Regions from separate parts of the Sanguibacter sp. 25GB23B1 genome, predicted to be linked through region 1. Evidence: predicted binding sites of a transcription regulator. Region 1 holds the regulator's gene; the other holds the start of a gene.
The links. Region 1 encodes LexA, which represses DNA repair genes until DNA is damaged. Its sites were predicted from a motif close to TCGAACANNTGTTCGA; they were not measured.
Positions count from the first base shown of each region.

Region 2: a site for LexA is predicted at 3,182-3,197, ahead of uvrA (excinuclease ABC subunit UvrA). Genes of this name have one in related genera too.

Region 1 covers NZ_JBDYKL010000016.1:72,891-80,219, reverse strand. The annotation lists gene nrdR (transcriptional regulator NrdR) at 1-107, opposite strand, end outside; gene ABKW26_RS10825 (LysM peptidoglycan-binding domain-containing protein) at 266-628, opposite strand; gene lexA (transcriptional repressor LexA) at 953-1,657, shown strand; gene ABKW26_RS10815 (L-lactate dehydrogenase) at 1,771-2,778, opposite strand; gene ABKW26_RS10810 (ATP-dependent DNA helicase) at 2,818-4,920, opposite strand; gene hflX (GTPase HflX) at 4,974-6,524, opposite strand; gene ABKW26_RS10800 (methyltransferase) at 6,649-7,260, shown strand; gene dapF (diaminopimelate epimerase) at 7,278-7,329, opposite strand, start outside.
Region 2 covers NZ_JBDYKL010000004.1:152,368-159,696, reverse strand. The annotation lists gene ABKW26_RS04405 (OsmC family protein) at 1-210, shown strand, start outside; gene uvrA (excinuclease ABC subunit UvrA) at 207-3,152, opposite strand; gene ABKW26_RS04395 (glycoside hydrolase family 15 protein) at 3,255-5,150, shown strand; gene ABKW26_RS04390 (MBL fold metallo-hydrolase) at 5,147-5,848, shown strand; gene ABKW26_RS04385 (peptidase E) at 5,871-6,605, opposite strand; gene ABKW26_RS04380 (YciI family protein) at 6,635-6,919, shown strand; gene ABKW26_RS04375 (PfkB family carbohydrate kinase) at 6,900-7,329, opposite strand, start outside.

The sequences.
Region 1 (7,329 bases):
CGGTTGCACTGCGGGCACTGGCGACGTCGTCGGATGGACGCACCGTCGTCGGACGTCCGGGAGTCGACGACGCGCGAGTCCGAGTGGCGACAGAACGGGCAGTGCACGGTACCTCCATCTACGGCAGCGGCGACCGGTCGGGATGAGGTCGCGTGTCCACCGCAACCCTACGCGCTCCCGACGCCGCCCAGCGCTCGGCGCACCACGGCCTCCCGCTCGTCTCTGCCGCCCGAAGTTCCCGCGTGCAGTGCGACGGAACCTGCACTCAGCGCAGCGGGACGAAGATCTGCTCCCCGGCCTCGAGGTCCGCCGAGGAGCGACCGTTGACCTCGATGATGAGGCTGACCACGTCTCGAAGGTCCTCACCGGGGTGCGCTACCGTCGACGCGATCGCCCACAGCGTCTCTCCCTGAGAGACGGTGTGCGGCACCACGTGCGTCGCCGCCTCGGGCGAGCCCGCGACCGCACGGCCTCCGAGGAGGAGCGCCGCGAGCATGAGGACGACGCCGACGGTCCACAGCACCACGCGACCTCGCCGAGTGATCGAGAGATCGCTGAGGCCGAGCCAGCCCTCGACGTCCGACCGGACGTGCGCGGGTCCCGACGAGATCGCCATCACGTGTGCCATGAGTACTCCTTCAGCGCCGCGCCGAGCCGGGCGACCCATCATCGTTCGAACACCTGTTCGTCGTACAACTGTACGAAAGATCTCCAGAAACGCAAGGGTCTGTCGCGACACGCTCGAACAGGTGTTTGATCCGATGCCCGAATCGCCCTAGTGTTGGGCACGACCCTCCGGGAGGTACTCGACCACGAGCCACTGACACCCGGGGCGCTCACCAGCACGGCAGCAGCAGACGGCTCGACAACGAGCCTCTCGACCGATCGACGACGGAGGCACATCGTGGCAGCAGGGGATACCACCCGGACGAACGACCGCACCCGCGGCACGGTGGTCCTCGTCGGCGACCCGGAGGTGTCTGCCGACGGGCTCACAGCGCGTCAGCGTCACGTGCTCGAGACCATCCGGAGCTCGATCGAGTCACGCGGGTATGCGCCGAGCATGCGCGAGATCGGGCTGTCGGTCGGCCTGACGAGCCCGTCGAGCGTCAAGCACCAGCTCACCGCGCTCGAGCGCAAGGGATTCCTCCGGCGCGACCCGAACCGCCCGCGCGCCATGGAGCTCGTCCACCAGGACGACTCCCGGGACGTCGAGCCTCTCGACGAGACCCACACGCTCAGGGACGCCCACGGCGAGAGCGCCGACAGCGACGCGCACCCGGCGCCGTCGTACGTGCCGGTGGTGGGTCGGATCGCCGCGGGAGGCCCCGTCCTGGCCGAGCAGGTCGTCGAGGACGTCTTCCCCCTCCCCCGACAGCTCGTCGGCGACGGCGACCTGTTCCTCCTGCGGGTCACCGGCGAGTCCATGATCGACGCCGCTATCTGCGACGGCGACTGGGTCGTCGTGCGTCGTCAGCCGGTCGCAGAGAACGGCGAGATCGTCGCGGCCATGATCGACGGCGAAGCGACCGTCAAGACATTCCGGCGCATGGACGGCCACGTATGGCTCATGCCCCACAACGCAGCGTTCTCGCCGATCCCCGGCGACGAGGCCACAGTGCTCGGGCGCGTGGTGAGCGTCCTGCGCAGCCTGTAGGTCAGCACCCAGCACGAGATCGGGCCCCTGGTACCCCCACGTGTGGGGGTACCAGGGGCCCGATCTGTCGGTGTGCAGTCTCGGTGCCCGGCAGTGACCAGCGGCAGATCCGCTCAGTAGCCGAACTTGCGCGCCACGGCCTTGAGCGCCGTCGAGGAGCGCTGCAGCCCCTTGATCTCCACCGGAGACAGCGGGACCGCAAGACGGTCCGTACAGCCACGTCGCCCGACGAGGGTGGGCACCGACAGGCAGATGTCGCTGATGCCGTAGTAGTCGTCGAGCAACGTGGAGACGGGCAGGACGCGATGCTCGTCGTTGAGGACCGCCTCGATGATGCGGGTCCCTGCGAGAGCGACCGCGTAGTTCGTCGCCCCCTTGCCCTCGATGATCCGGTAGGCCGAGTTCACGACCTCGTGCGCGATCTCGTCGCGGTCGCTCAGTGTCAGCGGCCCCCGACCTTCGATGCCGCTCCAGTCGAGCAGGGGCACCCCGCCGATCGTGGCCGAGCTCCACAGGGGGATCTCGCTGTCCCCGTGCTCACCGGCCATGTACGCGTGGACGTTCTGCACCGCGACGCCCGCATGCTCCGCGATGAGGTAGCGCAGCCGGGACGAGTCGAGGACTGTCCCGGACCCGAACAGCTGCGTCGGCGGGAGGCCGGAGATCTTCAGCGCGGCGTAGGTCACGATGTCCACGGGATTGGTCACCATGACGTAGATCGCGTCCGGTGCGACCTCGAGGAGGTCCGGGAGGATCTTCGACACGAGGCCGATCGTCGCCTCGGCGAGGTCGATCCGCGTCTGTCCGGGCTTCTGCTTCGCGCCTGCCGTGACCATGATGACGTCGGCGTCCGCGCACACGGCGACGTCGTCGGACCCGACGACCTCCGCCATCGGCATGAACTGGATCCCGTGGGCCAGGTCGAGCGCCTCGGCCTCGACCTTGGCCTTGTTGATGTCGAAGAGTGCGACGGTGCGTGCGGAACCGCGCATGAGCGCGGCGTAGGCCATCGTCGAGCCGACCGCGCCGGCTCCGACGACCGCCACCTTCGTCGTCTTGCGAGACCGGGGTGGTGCCACGGCGGTGCGGTCGAGGGTGCCGGTCTGATCAGCGTCGCTCATGCTTCCTCCAGCTGGTGATGAGTTCGGTCGTCACATGTCTCAGCCTAGGTCGGCGAGGCGCCGGAGTGCAGAGAGAGCGACAGTCGTGTCCGTCGTCCGCCAGAAGTCCGGCAGCGACTGCACGAGGAACGAACCATACCGGGCCGTGGCCAGCCGCGGGTCGAGCACCGCGACGACACCCTTGTCGGACATCGTCCGGATGAGACGTCCCGCACCCTGCGCCAGGAGAAGGGCGGCGTGCGTGGCCGAGACCTGCATGAACCCGTTGCCACCATGCGTCTCGATGAAGCGCGCGCGGGCCGCCTTGACGGGGTCGTCCGGCCGCGGGAACGGGATCCTGTCGATCATGACGAGACTGCACGCCGCGCCCGGGACGTCGACGCCCTGCCAGAGGGACAGCGTGCCGAAGAGGCAGGTCGCGTCATCCTCGGCGAACGCGCGCACGAGCGCCGGAAGCTGGTCGTCCCCCTGGCACAGGACGGGGAACGGGAGCCGCGGCCGCAGGAGCTCTGCGGCGCGCTCTGCGGCACGGCGGGACGAGAAGAGCCCGAGTGTCCGGCCGCCGGCCGCTTCCATGAGCGCGGCCATCTCGTCTGCTTGGGCGTCCGTGGTCGCCTGGCTCCCAGGTGTCGGCAGGTTCTTCGCGATGTAGAGGATGCCCTGCTTCGGGTAGTCGAACGGGCTCCCGACGTCGAGTCCCGTCCAGCGTGATGCCGACGGGACCGCAGCAGCAGTGGAGCTGGCGGCCGCTCCCGCCTCCCCCGGCTCCGTCGCGCTCTTCTCGAGCCCGACGGCCCGGGCGATCGGCTCGAAGGACTCACCGAGCGCGAGGGTTGCGGACGTGAGGATGCCGACCTTCTCGTCCCAGAGGTTGGTCCGCAGGAGCCCGGCGACCCCGAGCGGTGCGGCGTGCAGCTTGGACATTCCAGCACCGAAGCCGCCGTCGCCGCCCCGCGAGCACCACAAGACGTCGAAGCTGTTGGCGTCGCCCGCCATCCGCTCGGCGATCTCGAACACCATGAGCATGCTCGACGACGCCATCTTCAGTCCGCTGCTCGCGACGCTCCCGTCGGCGCCGGACCCGTTCGTCGTGTCGGGCTTGAGAGCCGTGACGAGGGCGCGCGCTGCATCGCGGACACCTGCGACCGCGAGCCGAGCCCCCTCGGGCAGACCGTCCGGGAAACGCTCCGCGGGAAGCCCGGCGAGCACCGACCCGAAGTCCGCCGCCGCCGCATCGAGATCGGTCGTCATGATCCCGCCGTGCCGCCGGGCCTGACGGGCGGCATGCTCGATCGACGCCACGGACATCTCTGCCGTGGCCGCCGACGTGACCCGGTCCGGGAGCTCGTGCGCCTCGTCGGCGACGATGACGGAGTGCTCGGGGAGCACGTTCGGCGACCCGGTGGCGGCGATCCCGAGCATCGCGTGGTTGGTCACCACGACGTCGGCCTCGCGGGCCGTGCCGCGCGCCCGCTCCGGATAGCACTCCTCGATGAGCGGGCACTTCTGCCCGAGGCACTCGAGCGCGGTGACCGAGACCTGGCGCCACACGCGGTCGGGCACACCAGGGACGAGGTCGTCGCGATCGCCCGACTCGGTGTCAGCGGCCCACTCGCGCACCCGGACGATCTGCTGACCCAGCCCGGACGGCGCGTCGGACACCTCGTCCGAGGACCCGCTCAGCGGCTCCGTCGGACCTTCGGTCCGTGGGAGGTCGAAGAGGGTGCCGGCGTCGTCGGGCGGATAGCCACCGGCGATCTTGTGCAGGCAGGCGTAGTTGTGCCAGCCCTTGAGCAGCGCGAGCCTCGGTGCCCGCGGCAGGTGCGGGGCGAGCGTGTCGGCGACGAGCGGCAGGTCCCGCGTCATGATCTGGCGCTGGAGTGCAAGGGTCGCGGTGGAGACGATGACACGTTCCCCGCTGTGCACGGCGTGGTGCACGGCCGGGACGAGGTACCCGAGGGACTTCCCGGTCCCGGTCCCCGCCTGGACGAGGAGGTGCTCACCGGAGTCCATCGCCCGGGCGACAGCCGCTGCCATCTCGTGCTGACCGTCTCGTCGAGTACCACCGAGCCGCCCGACAGCGAGGTCGAGCAGGTGGTCCACCGCGGCGCCGGCGTCCTGAGATGTCTTGGCGTCGCTCACCCGAGGAGTCTACGGTCCGTCGTGCGTGCGCCAGCCCGAGCCCACAGGTGCGTTCAGCCGTGGACCGCCGCGGCCGTCAGCTCGGCCGCGAGCTCGTCGTCCACGCGTCCTTGGACGAGCGTCCCCTCGCCCGTGTGCTCGAGGTGGTCGATCTCGCCCTCGAGGTGGACACGGTTGACCAGGTCCCCCCGGTCGTAGGGGACGACGAGGTCGACCTGCACGCCCGGGTGCGGCAACGACGCGGCGATGAAGTCGAGCAGCTCGGGGATGCCCTCCCCGGTGCGTGCGGAGACGACGAGGGTGTTGCGCTCCCGGCTGCGCAGCCGGGTGATGGTCTCGGCGTCGGCGAGGTCGGCCTTGTTGAGGACGATGACCTCGGGGACGTCCGCCATGCCCGGGATGTCTGCCAGCACGTGGCGGACAGCCTCGATCTGCCCCTCGGGGTCGGGGTGCGACGCGTCGACGATGTGCAGGAGGAGATCGGCGTCCCCGACCTCCTCGAGCGTCGAGCGGAAGGCCTCGACGAGCTGGTGCGGCAGGGATCGCACGAATCCGACCGTGTCGGCGAGCGTGTAGACCCGCCCGTCGGGCGTCTTCGTGCGGCGGACCGTGGGGTCCAGGGTGGCGAAGAGCGCGTTCTCGACGAGCACCCCGGCGCCGGTCAGCGCGTTGAGCAGGCTCGACTTGCCGGCGTTCGTGTAGCCGGCGATCGCCACGGACGGGATCGCGTTGCGACGGCGCGCGGCACGCTTGGTCTCGCGGGATGGTGCCATGGCCGCGATCTCGCGGCGGAGCTTGGCCATGCGGTCGCGGATACGACGACGGTCCAGCTCGATCTTCGTCTCACCGGGACCGCGCGATCCCATGCCGGCACCTGCGCCACCGACCTGACCACCGGCCTGTCGCGACATCGAGTCTCCCCAGCCGCGCAGGCGCGGGAGGAGGTACTCGAGCTGTGCGAGCTCGACCTGGGCCTTGCCCTCTCGGGACTTCGCGTGCTGGGCGAAGATGTCGAGGATGAGCGCGGTCCGGTCGACGACCTTGACCTTGATGATGTCCTCGAGCGCACGGCGCTGGGAGGGCGCGAGGTCGCCGTCGACGATCACGGTGTCGGCGCCGTTGGCGGCGACGAGGGCGGCCAGGTCCGCTGCCTTGCCCGAGCCCAGGTACGTCCCCGGGTCAGGGTTCTGACGGCGCTGGAGAAGTCCGTCGAGGACCTGGGACCCAGCCGTCTCCGCGAGCGCAGCGAGCTCACGGAGCGACACCTCGGCGTCGACGGCGTCCCGCGACCACAGGCCGACGAGGACGACGCGCTCGAGCCTCAGCTGGCGGTACTCGACCTCGGTGACGTCCTCGAGCTCGGTGGAGAGCCCTGCGACCCGGCGTAGTGCTGCTCGCTCGGCGAGGTCGATCTGGTCGCCGTCGTGGACGGAGTGGTCCGTGCCGCCGTCGGCGCGTGCGGTGCCGGCTCGTGCCAGGACCCGGGCGACCACGTCGCTGGCGAGGTCCCGTGCCGCCACTGCTGCCACGCCCGGGTCGATCGCCTGCGCCTGCTCCGTCGCGGCGTCGGGGGTCTCGGGGTGCGGTTCGTGGCTGTTCGGCATGCAGTCCTCATCTGTCGGTGCTGTGCGGTTCCTGTCATCAAGAGTCCCATGCGAGCGCCCACGTCGCGAAGCGATTTTGCGCAGGGCGAAGCGGATCGCACCGCCTCACCTACGATTGCCGACTGTGAGCGACGACGAGCAGGACCACTACTTCACCGCGACGCCCGCGTCGGCGGACGAGCGACGACGGATCCGCGTGCGCCTCGACGGGCAGGACCGTGAGGTGGAGACCGCCGGCGGGATCTTCTCCCCCGGTCGGCTCGACCTCGGAACGGAGGTGCTGCTCCGCTCCGTCCCAGCGCCACCCGACGGTGCGCTCCTCGACCTCGGGTGCGGGTGGGGACCCATCGCGCTGACCCAGGCGCTGCAGAACCCGCGGGCGACCGTGTGGGCTGTCGACGTCAACGAACGGTCGCTCGACCTCGTGCGCCGCAACGCTGAGATCCTCGGGATCACGACGATCCGTGCGGTCCGCCCAGACGACGTGCCGGAGGACGTCCAGCTCGCCGAGATCTGGTCGAACCCGCCCATCCGGGTAGGCAAGGCGGTGCTCCACTCGATGCTCGAGACGTGGATCCCGCGTCTCGCGCCAGGTGCGAACGCCTACCTCGTGGTCCAGAAGAACCTCGGTGCCGACTCGCTGCAGCGCTGGATCGCGGACCGGTTCCCCGCGGACGAGGTCCGGCGTGCCGCCAGTGCGAAGGGGTTCCGCGTCCTGCAGGTCACGCGCGCCTGACGAGCCCTCGGGTCAGGTCAGCCCGCGAGGTCGGTCAGGCCGTGCGCGACGAGCTCCGCCGGTCCGGCG
Region 2 (7,329 bases), on a different contig from region 1:
ACCATGCGCGTGGAAGCCGCCGGCGCGGGACAGTTCACCGAGGTCGAGCTCCGACCGCGGGCCGTCCTCGCGCCAGGAACTCCGGGCGACCACGCAGAGATCGTCGCCGAGCTGCACGCACGGGCGCACGACCACTGCTTCATCGCACGCTCCGTGAACTTCCCGGTCCGCGTCAGCCCGATCGTCGTCGCGCACGCACCGGCGTCCTAGGTCGCGAGCTTCGCCCGTGACCGCGGCGTCTTCTTCTTCGCGACGGCCTTGACCGGACTCGAGGCCGGGGCCTTCGCGAGGGCCGCGACCCGCGCGGTCGGGTGCGCCTGGAGAGCCTCCGCGAGGAAGCGGCCGGTGTGGCTGGCCGGAACGCTCGCGACGTGCTCGGGCGTGCCCTCGGCGACGACGAGCCCACCTCCGGAGCCACCCTCCGGACCCATGTCGATGACCCAGTCGGCGTTCTTGATGACGTCGAGGTTGTGCTCGATGACGAGCACGGAGTTGCCCTTGTCGACGAGGGACTGGAGCACAGCGAGAAGCTTGCGGATGTCCTCGAAGTGCAGACCCGTGGTCGGCTCGTCGAGCACGTAGATCGTCCGGCCGGTCGAGCGCTTCTGGAGCTCGCTGGCCAGCTTGACGCGCTGCGCCTCGCCCCCGGACAGGGTCGGCGCGGACTGGCCGAGACGGACATACCCGAGCCCGACGTCCACGAGCGTCTTGAGGTGCCGCGAGATTCCTGGGACCGCCGCGAAGAACTCCGCGGCCTCCTCGATCGGCATGTCGAGCACGTCCGCGACCGTCTTGCCCTTGAAGTGGACCTCGAGCGTCTCGCGGTTGTACCGGGCACCGTGGCAGACCTCGCAGGGCACGTAGACGTCCGGGAGGAAGTTCATCTCGATCTTGATGGTGCCGTCGCCGGAGCACGCCTCGCAGCGCCCGCCCTTGACGTTGAAGGAGAACCGGCCCGGGAGGTACCCGCGAACCTTCGCCTCGGTGGTCTCCGCGAAGAGCTTGCGTACGTGGTCCCAGACGCCGGTGTACGTCGCGGGGTTCGAGCGGGGCGTCCGACCGATCGGTCCCTGGTCGACGTGCACGACCTTGTCGAGGTGCTCGAGGCCCACGACCCGCTTGTGCCGACCGGCGACCTGACGGGCGCCGTTGAGCTCGTTCGCCAGGACCGTGTAGAGGATGGAGTTGACGAGCGTCGACTTCCCCGAGCCCGACACTCCTGTGACGGCGGTGAGGACACCGAGCGGGAAGGACACGTCGATCCCGGTGAGGTTGTGCTCCCGCGCGCCGACGACCTTCACTGCTCGGCTCGGGTCGGTCGCGCGTCGTTCGAGCGGCATGGGGATCGACCGCCGCCCGGAGAGGTATGCGCCGGTCACCGACTCGGGAGCCGTGAGCAGTCCCGCGTAGTCACCGGAGTGCACCACCCGTCCGCCGTGCTCGCCGGCGCCGGGTCCGATGTCGACCACCCAGTCCGCGGCGCGGATCGTGTCCTCGTCGTGCTCGACGACGATGAGCGTGTTCCCGAGGTCGCGCAGACGGGTCAGCGTGTCGATGAGCCGACGGTTGTCCCGCTGGTGCAGACCGATGCTCGGCTCGTCGAGGACGTAGAGCACGCCCACGAGACCGGAACCGATCTGCGTCGCGAGGCGGATGCGCTGGGCCTCACCACCCGAGAGGGTACCGGCAGGGCGCATGAGAGACAGGTAGTCGAGACCCACGTCGAGGAGAAACCCGAGACGGTCCTGGATCTCCTTGAGCACCTGGGTCGCGATCGCTCGCTCCCGCACGCCGAGCTCGAGCTGGTCGAGGAAGTCACGGCACTCGCGCAGCGGCAGGGCACACACGTCGGCGATCGACCGTCCACCGACGCGGACGGCGAGGACCTCGGGCTTGAGGCGCGTGCCGTCGCAGACGGGGCACGGGACCTCGCGCATGTACGCCTCGTACTTCTCCTTCGACCAGTCCGACTCCGTCTCGGCGTGCCGGCGGTGCAGGAACGTGATCGCACCCTCGAAGCCGGTGGAGTACTGACGCTCGCGACCCCAGCGGTTCTTGTACTTGACCTGGACCTCGTGGTCCTGGCCGTGCAGCACGGCGTTGCGGGCGCGCTCGGGCAAAGCACGCCACGGCGTGTCCATCGAGAAGCCGAGATCCTTCGCGAGCGCACCGAGCACGCGAGCGAAGTACTCGGACGATCCCTGGTTCCACGGAGCGATAGCACCCTCGGCCAGGGTCTTGTCCTCGTCCGGGACGATGAGCTCGGGGTCGACCTCGAGGCGCACGCCGATCCCGGTGCACTCGGGGCAGGCGCCGTAGGGGGCGTTGAACGAGAACGTGCGGGGCTCGATCTCGTCGAGGCTGAGCACGTGGTCGTTCGGGCAGGCACGGTGCTCGGAGAACTTGCGCTCCCGGTCCGGGTCGTCCGCCTCCGCGTCGACCATCTCGACGACGACGAGGCCGCTGGCCAGCCCGAGGGCTGTCTCGACCGAGTCGGTGAGCCGGCGCTGCACCCCGTCGCGCGCGACGAGGCGGTCGATGACGACCTCGATCGTGTGCTTGAGCTTCTTCTCGAGCGTCGGAGGCTCGGTGAGCTGCACGACCTCGCCGTCGACCCGGGCGCGGGCGAAGCCCTTGGCCTGGAGCTCCTTGAAGAGGTCGGTGTACTCGCCCTTGCGACCGCGCACCACCGGTGCGAGCACCTGGTAGCGGGTCCCCTCGGGGAGCTCGAGCAGCCGGTCGACGATCTGCTGCGGTGTCTGGGCCGTCACGCGCTCGCCGCACTGCGGGCAGTGCTGTGTTCCGGCGCGAGCGAAGAGCAGGCGGAGGTAGTCGTACACCTCGGTGATCGTGCCGACCGTCGACCGCGGGTTGCGGTTGGTCGACTTCTGATCGATCGACACCGCGGGCGACAGACCCTCGATGAAGTCGACGTCCGGTTTGTCCATCTGGCCGAGGAACTGCCGCGCGTACGCGGACAGGGACTCGACGTAGCGCCGCTGGCCCTCGGCGAAGATGGTGTCGAAGGCCAACGAGGACTTGCCGGAACCGGAGAGACCGGTGAAGACGATCAGCTTGTCCCTCGGAAGATCGAGGTCGACGTTGCGGAGGTTGTGCTCACGGGCACCTTGGACGACGAGGCGGTCACTCACCTGACCATCGTACGGGGAACCGGCCGGATGCGCACACCTGTTCGAACGCGACTCTCCCGCCGTGCCACCCGGGCGCGCAGACAGCACAATCGTCAGATGAACATGGCCATGCCCGACGCCCCCGCGCGGACGACCACCGCTCCGCTCCCCGTCACCTCGACCACCCAGCCCACAGACGGACCGACACCGATCGCCGAGTACGCCGTGCTCGGCGACGGCCAGTCGTGCGCCCTCGTCAGCCGCCGTGGATCGGTCGACTGGCTCTGCCTCCCCCACTTCGACTCCCCTGCCTGCTTCGCGGCCCTGCTCGGCACGCCGGAGAACGGCCGATGGCTGCTCACCGTTCCCGACGCCGAGACGGTCGAGCGCCGGTACCTCGGTGACTCGTTCGTCCTCGAGACGACCTACACGAGCCCCACGGGTGTCGCACGGATCACCGACGCGATGCCGGTCGGGGACGGGCGGGCTGACCTCGTCCGCCGCGTCGAGGTGCTCTCCGGCACCGTGACGGTCGAGCACGAGTGGATCGTCCGCTTCGGGTACGGCGCGATCGTGCCCTGGGTGCACCGTGTCGACGGACCGGACGGGACGGACGGGGAGACCACCTCGATCCGCGCCACCGCCGGACCCGACTCGCTCCTCCTGCGCGGCGACCGCCTCCCGGTCGCGAGCGACCACCGCCACCGTGACATGATCACCGCGGCCGCTGGCGAGGTCATCACTCTCTCCTGCACCTGGAGCCCGTCCTGGTGCCCGGCGCCGTCACGGCTCTCGGTGTCGGAACGGATCGCGGACACCCTCGCCCTCTGGGAGGAGTGGTCTGGTCGCTGTGCCTACAGCGGCCGCTACCGCGACGCGCTCGTGCGCTCCCTCCTCGTCCTGCGCCTGCTCACCAGCTCGACGACCGGCGGGATCGTCGCAGCCGCGACGACGTCCCTCCCCGAGGACTTCGGCGGCGAGCGCAACTGGGACTACCGCTTCTGCTGGCTGCGTGACGCAGCGATGGCGCTCGAGGCGCTCGTCGAGTCGGGCTACGCGGAGGAGAGCGCCGCGTGGCGGGCCTGGCTCCTGCGGGCGGTCGCCGGCAGCCCGGAGGACCTGCAGATCATGTACAGCGTGGACGGCAGCCGCGACCTTCCCGAGCGAGAGCTCGACCACCTTCCCGGCTACGCGGGCTCCCGACCGGTGCGGGTCGGCAACGGCGCGGTCGACCAGATGCAGAACGACGTGCTCGGCGAGGTCATGTGTGCGCTCGACATGGCCCGGGAAGCCGGGCTTCCACAGGACGACGACAGCTGGGCGCTCCAGCGAGCGCTCGTCGAGGAGCTCGTCACGCACTGGGACCAGCCCGACCGCGGGATCTGGGAGGTACGGGGCCCCCAACGGGACTTCGTCCACTCGCGCGTCATGAGCTGGGCAGCGCTCGACCGGGCCGTCCGCGCGATCGAGGTGCACGGACGCACCGGCCCGGTCGACCACTGGCGCACTGTCAGGGACACCATCCGCGACGAGGTGCTCGCGAAAGGGTGGAGCTCGGAGCTCGGCTCGTTCGTGCAGTACTACGGCGCCGAGCACACCGACGCCTCCTTGCTGCAGATGGCGCAGGTCGGCTTCATCGACCCGCAGGACGAGCGCTTCGTCAGCACCGTCCGCACCATCCAGCGCACCCTCGGCGGAGAAGGTGGGTTCATCCACCGGTACTCGACGGAGGAGTCGGACGACGGACTCTCCGGTCACGAGGCCCCCTTCCTCGTCTGCACCTTCTGGATGGTCGACGCGCTCGCACGGATGGGCGAGATCGAGGAGGCGACCGCCCTCATGGACACGACGGTCGCCTCCGCCAACGACGTGGGCCTCATGGCGGAGCAGTACGACCCCCGCTTCGAGCGCATGGCCGGCAACTTCCCGCAGGCGTTCTCGCACCTGGGGCTCGTCCGCGCGGTCCACAGCATCGACCGCGCGGTCCTGGCCCGTGCTGCGGCCCAGGACGGGCGATGAGCGCGACCTACACCGGAGACGTCGTCCCCGGAGGACCGAGCGAGGTGCGCACCCTCGACCGTGTCGAGATCCGCAAGGTGTGCGTCGGGCCCATGGGCAACAACGCCTACCTCCTCACGTGCCGCGACACCGGTCACCAGCTGCTCGTCGACGCAGCCGCCGACTCCGACCGGCTCGTCGAGCTCGTCCGAGAGGGGTCTGGCTCCGCACGGCTCGACATCGTCGTGACGACCCACAGCCACGCGGACCACCACGGTGCCCTCGAGGACATGGTCGGGGTGACCGGGGCACTCACCGCCGCCGGGGTGGACGACGTCCCACAGATCCCCGTCCCGACGCGGCGACCGCTGCGCGACGGGGACACGATCGCCGTCGGCCACGTCACCCTCGACGTCGTCGCGCTCCGCGGCCATACCCCGGGCTCGGTCGCCCTCGTCCACACGGAACCGGCCGACGCACGCGCCGACGGCGCGGTCCCGGGCAGGGCGCACGTCTTCACCGGAGACTCGCTCTTCCCCGGCGGGGTCGGGAACACCCGCGGTGACCGCGACCGGTTCGTCCAGCTCGTCACCGACGTCTCCGTGCGACTCTTCGACCGCTACCGCGACGACACGTGGGTGTACCCCGGCCACGGTGCGGACACGACCCTCGGCGCCGAGCGTCCGCACCTCGAGGAGTGGCGAGAGCGAGGATGGTGACCTTCGCTTGCGGCCTAGCCCGCTAGCGCGCGCCGGGAAGGACGCTCGGCTCGATCCTCTGCTCGACCGCGCTCGTCCCGTCCGGTGCACGCGTGACGAGGTACGCCCCCTTGCCGCGCTGCTCGGTCACCGCCTCGACCATCGTCGTGCCGCGGTAGACAAGACCCACGCCGTCGTCCGTGCAGTACGCGGCCGGGAGGGACCCGTCACCGACGAGGGCGTGCATGAGCGGGCGGCGGCCCGGCTCCGAGTCGTAGTGCACGCCGTTCGCGTACGGCAGGAGGGCGAGACCGTCGTGCACCGCCCGGAGCTCCGGTCCGAACGAGTCGGTGGTCCCTCCTGCGTGCCAGCAGATGGACCCGGCGCTGACACCTGCGAGGACGACCCCCGACTCCCAGACGGTCCGCATGATGCTGTCGAGGCCGTGGACCCGCCACACGGCGAGCAGGTTGGCGACGGATCCCCCACCGACCCAGACGACGTCCTGCGCCAGCAGGTGCGCCTCGATGTCCGCGACGTTGGGCATCGAGAAGAGGTTGAGGTGTGTGGCGCTGAACCCTGCCTCCCGTGCGGCCTCGTCGATCTCGGCCCGGAACCACGACTGGTCACCGCCCGCGGTGCCGACGTGGCAGACCCTCGGCGTGCCGTCGGTGCCCGCGAGGTCGGCCGCGTGGTGGACGAGGGGCGCGAAGGAGATCCGTGAGCGCACGCCCGCGGCGTAGCCGCCCGAGGTCGCGAGGATGGTCGGTTCAGACATGCGGTCGACCGTAGTGCTTCAATGGCGCCATGACGACTTTTGCCGTGACCTACGTGTACGACGACCGCGCCGACGTCCGCGACGTGCATCGCCCGGCGCACCGCGCATTCCTCACCGGACTGCACGCTGCGGGCGTCCTGCGCGCGTCCGGTCCGGTGTCCGACGACGGCATGCAGGGCGCTCTGCTCGTCCTCGACGCCCCGTCGGCGGAGGCTGCCGGCGCAATCCTCGACTCGGACCCGTTCGCGACCGAAGGGCTCGTCGCCGCGCGGGCTGTGGCGGAGTGGACCGTCGTCATCGGCGCTGTCGGCTGACGACGCTCTGTCGGCTGCCGACCGGGAGCGACCGGAGCCAGTCCCGGGGCCCGACGACGGAGCAGCGGAACGCTGCGACGTCGGCCGCGGCGGCGAGGTGCTCCGGCAGCAGCGCGTCGTGTGCCAGGGCGTCTGACCCGGTCGGGCCGGTCGTGCGGCTCGACGCCCAGGAGCGAGCCGCGTAGTACGCGAACGCCCCGTGGAACGCGTCGCCTGCGCCGAGGGTGTCGACGACCTGCACGGTGGGCACAGGGACGTGGCCTGACTCCCCGCCGGTCCACCACTCGAACGGAGCGGCACCGTGGGTCACCACCTGCTGCACGTGGGCCAGTGCGGACCAGGGGGCCCTGACGCCGGGGCGGTCCGGCTCGGTGCCGTCGTGCCAGCGGAAGTCGTCCGACGCGATGATC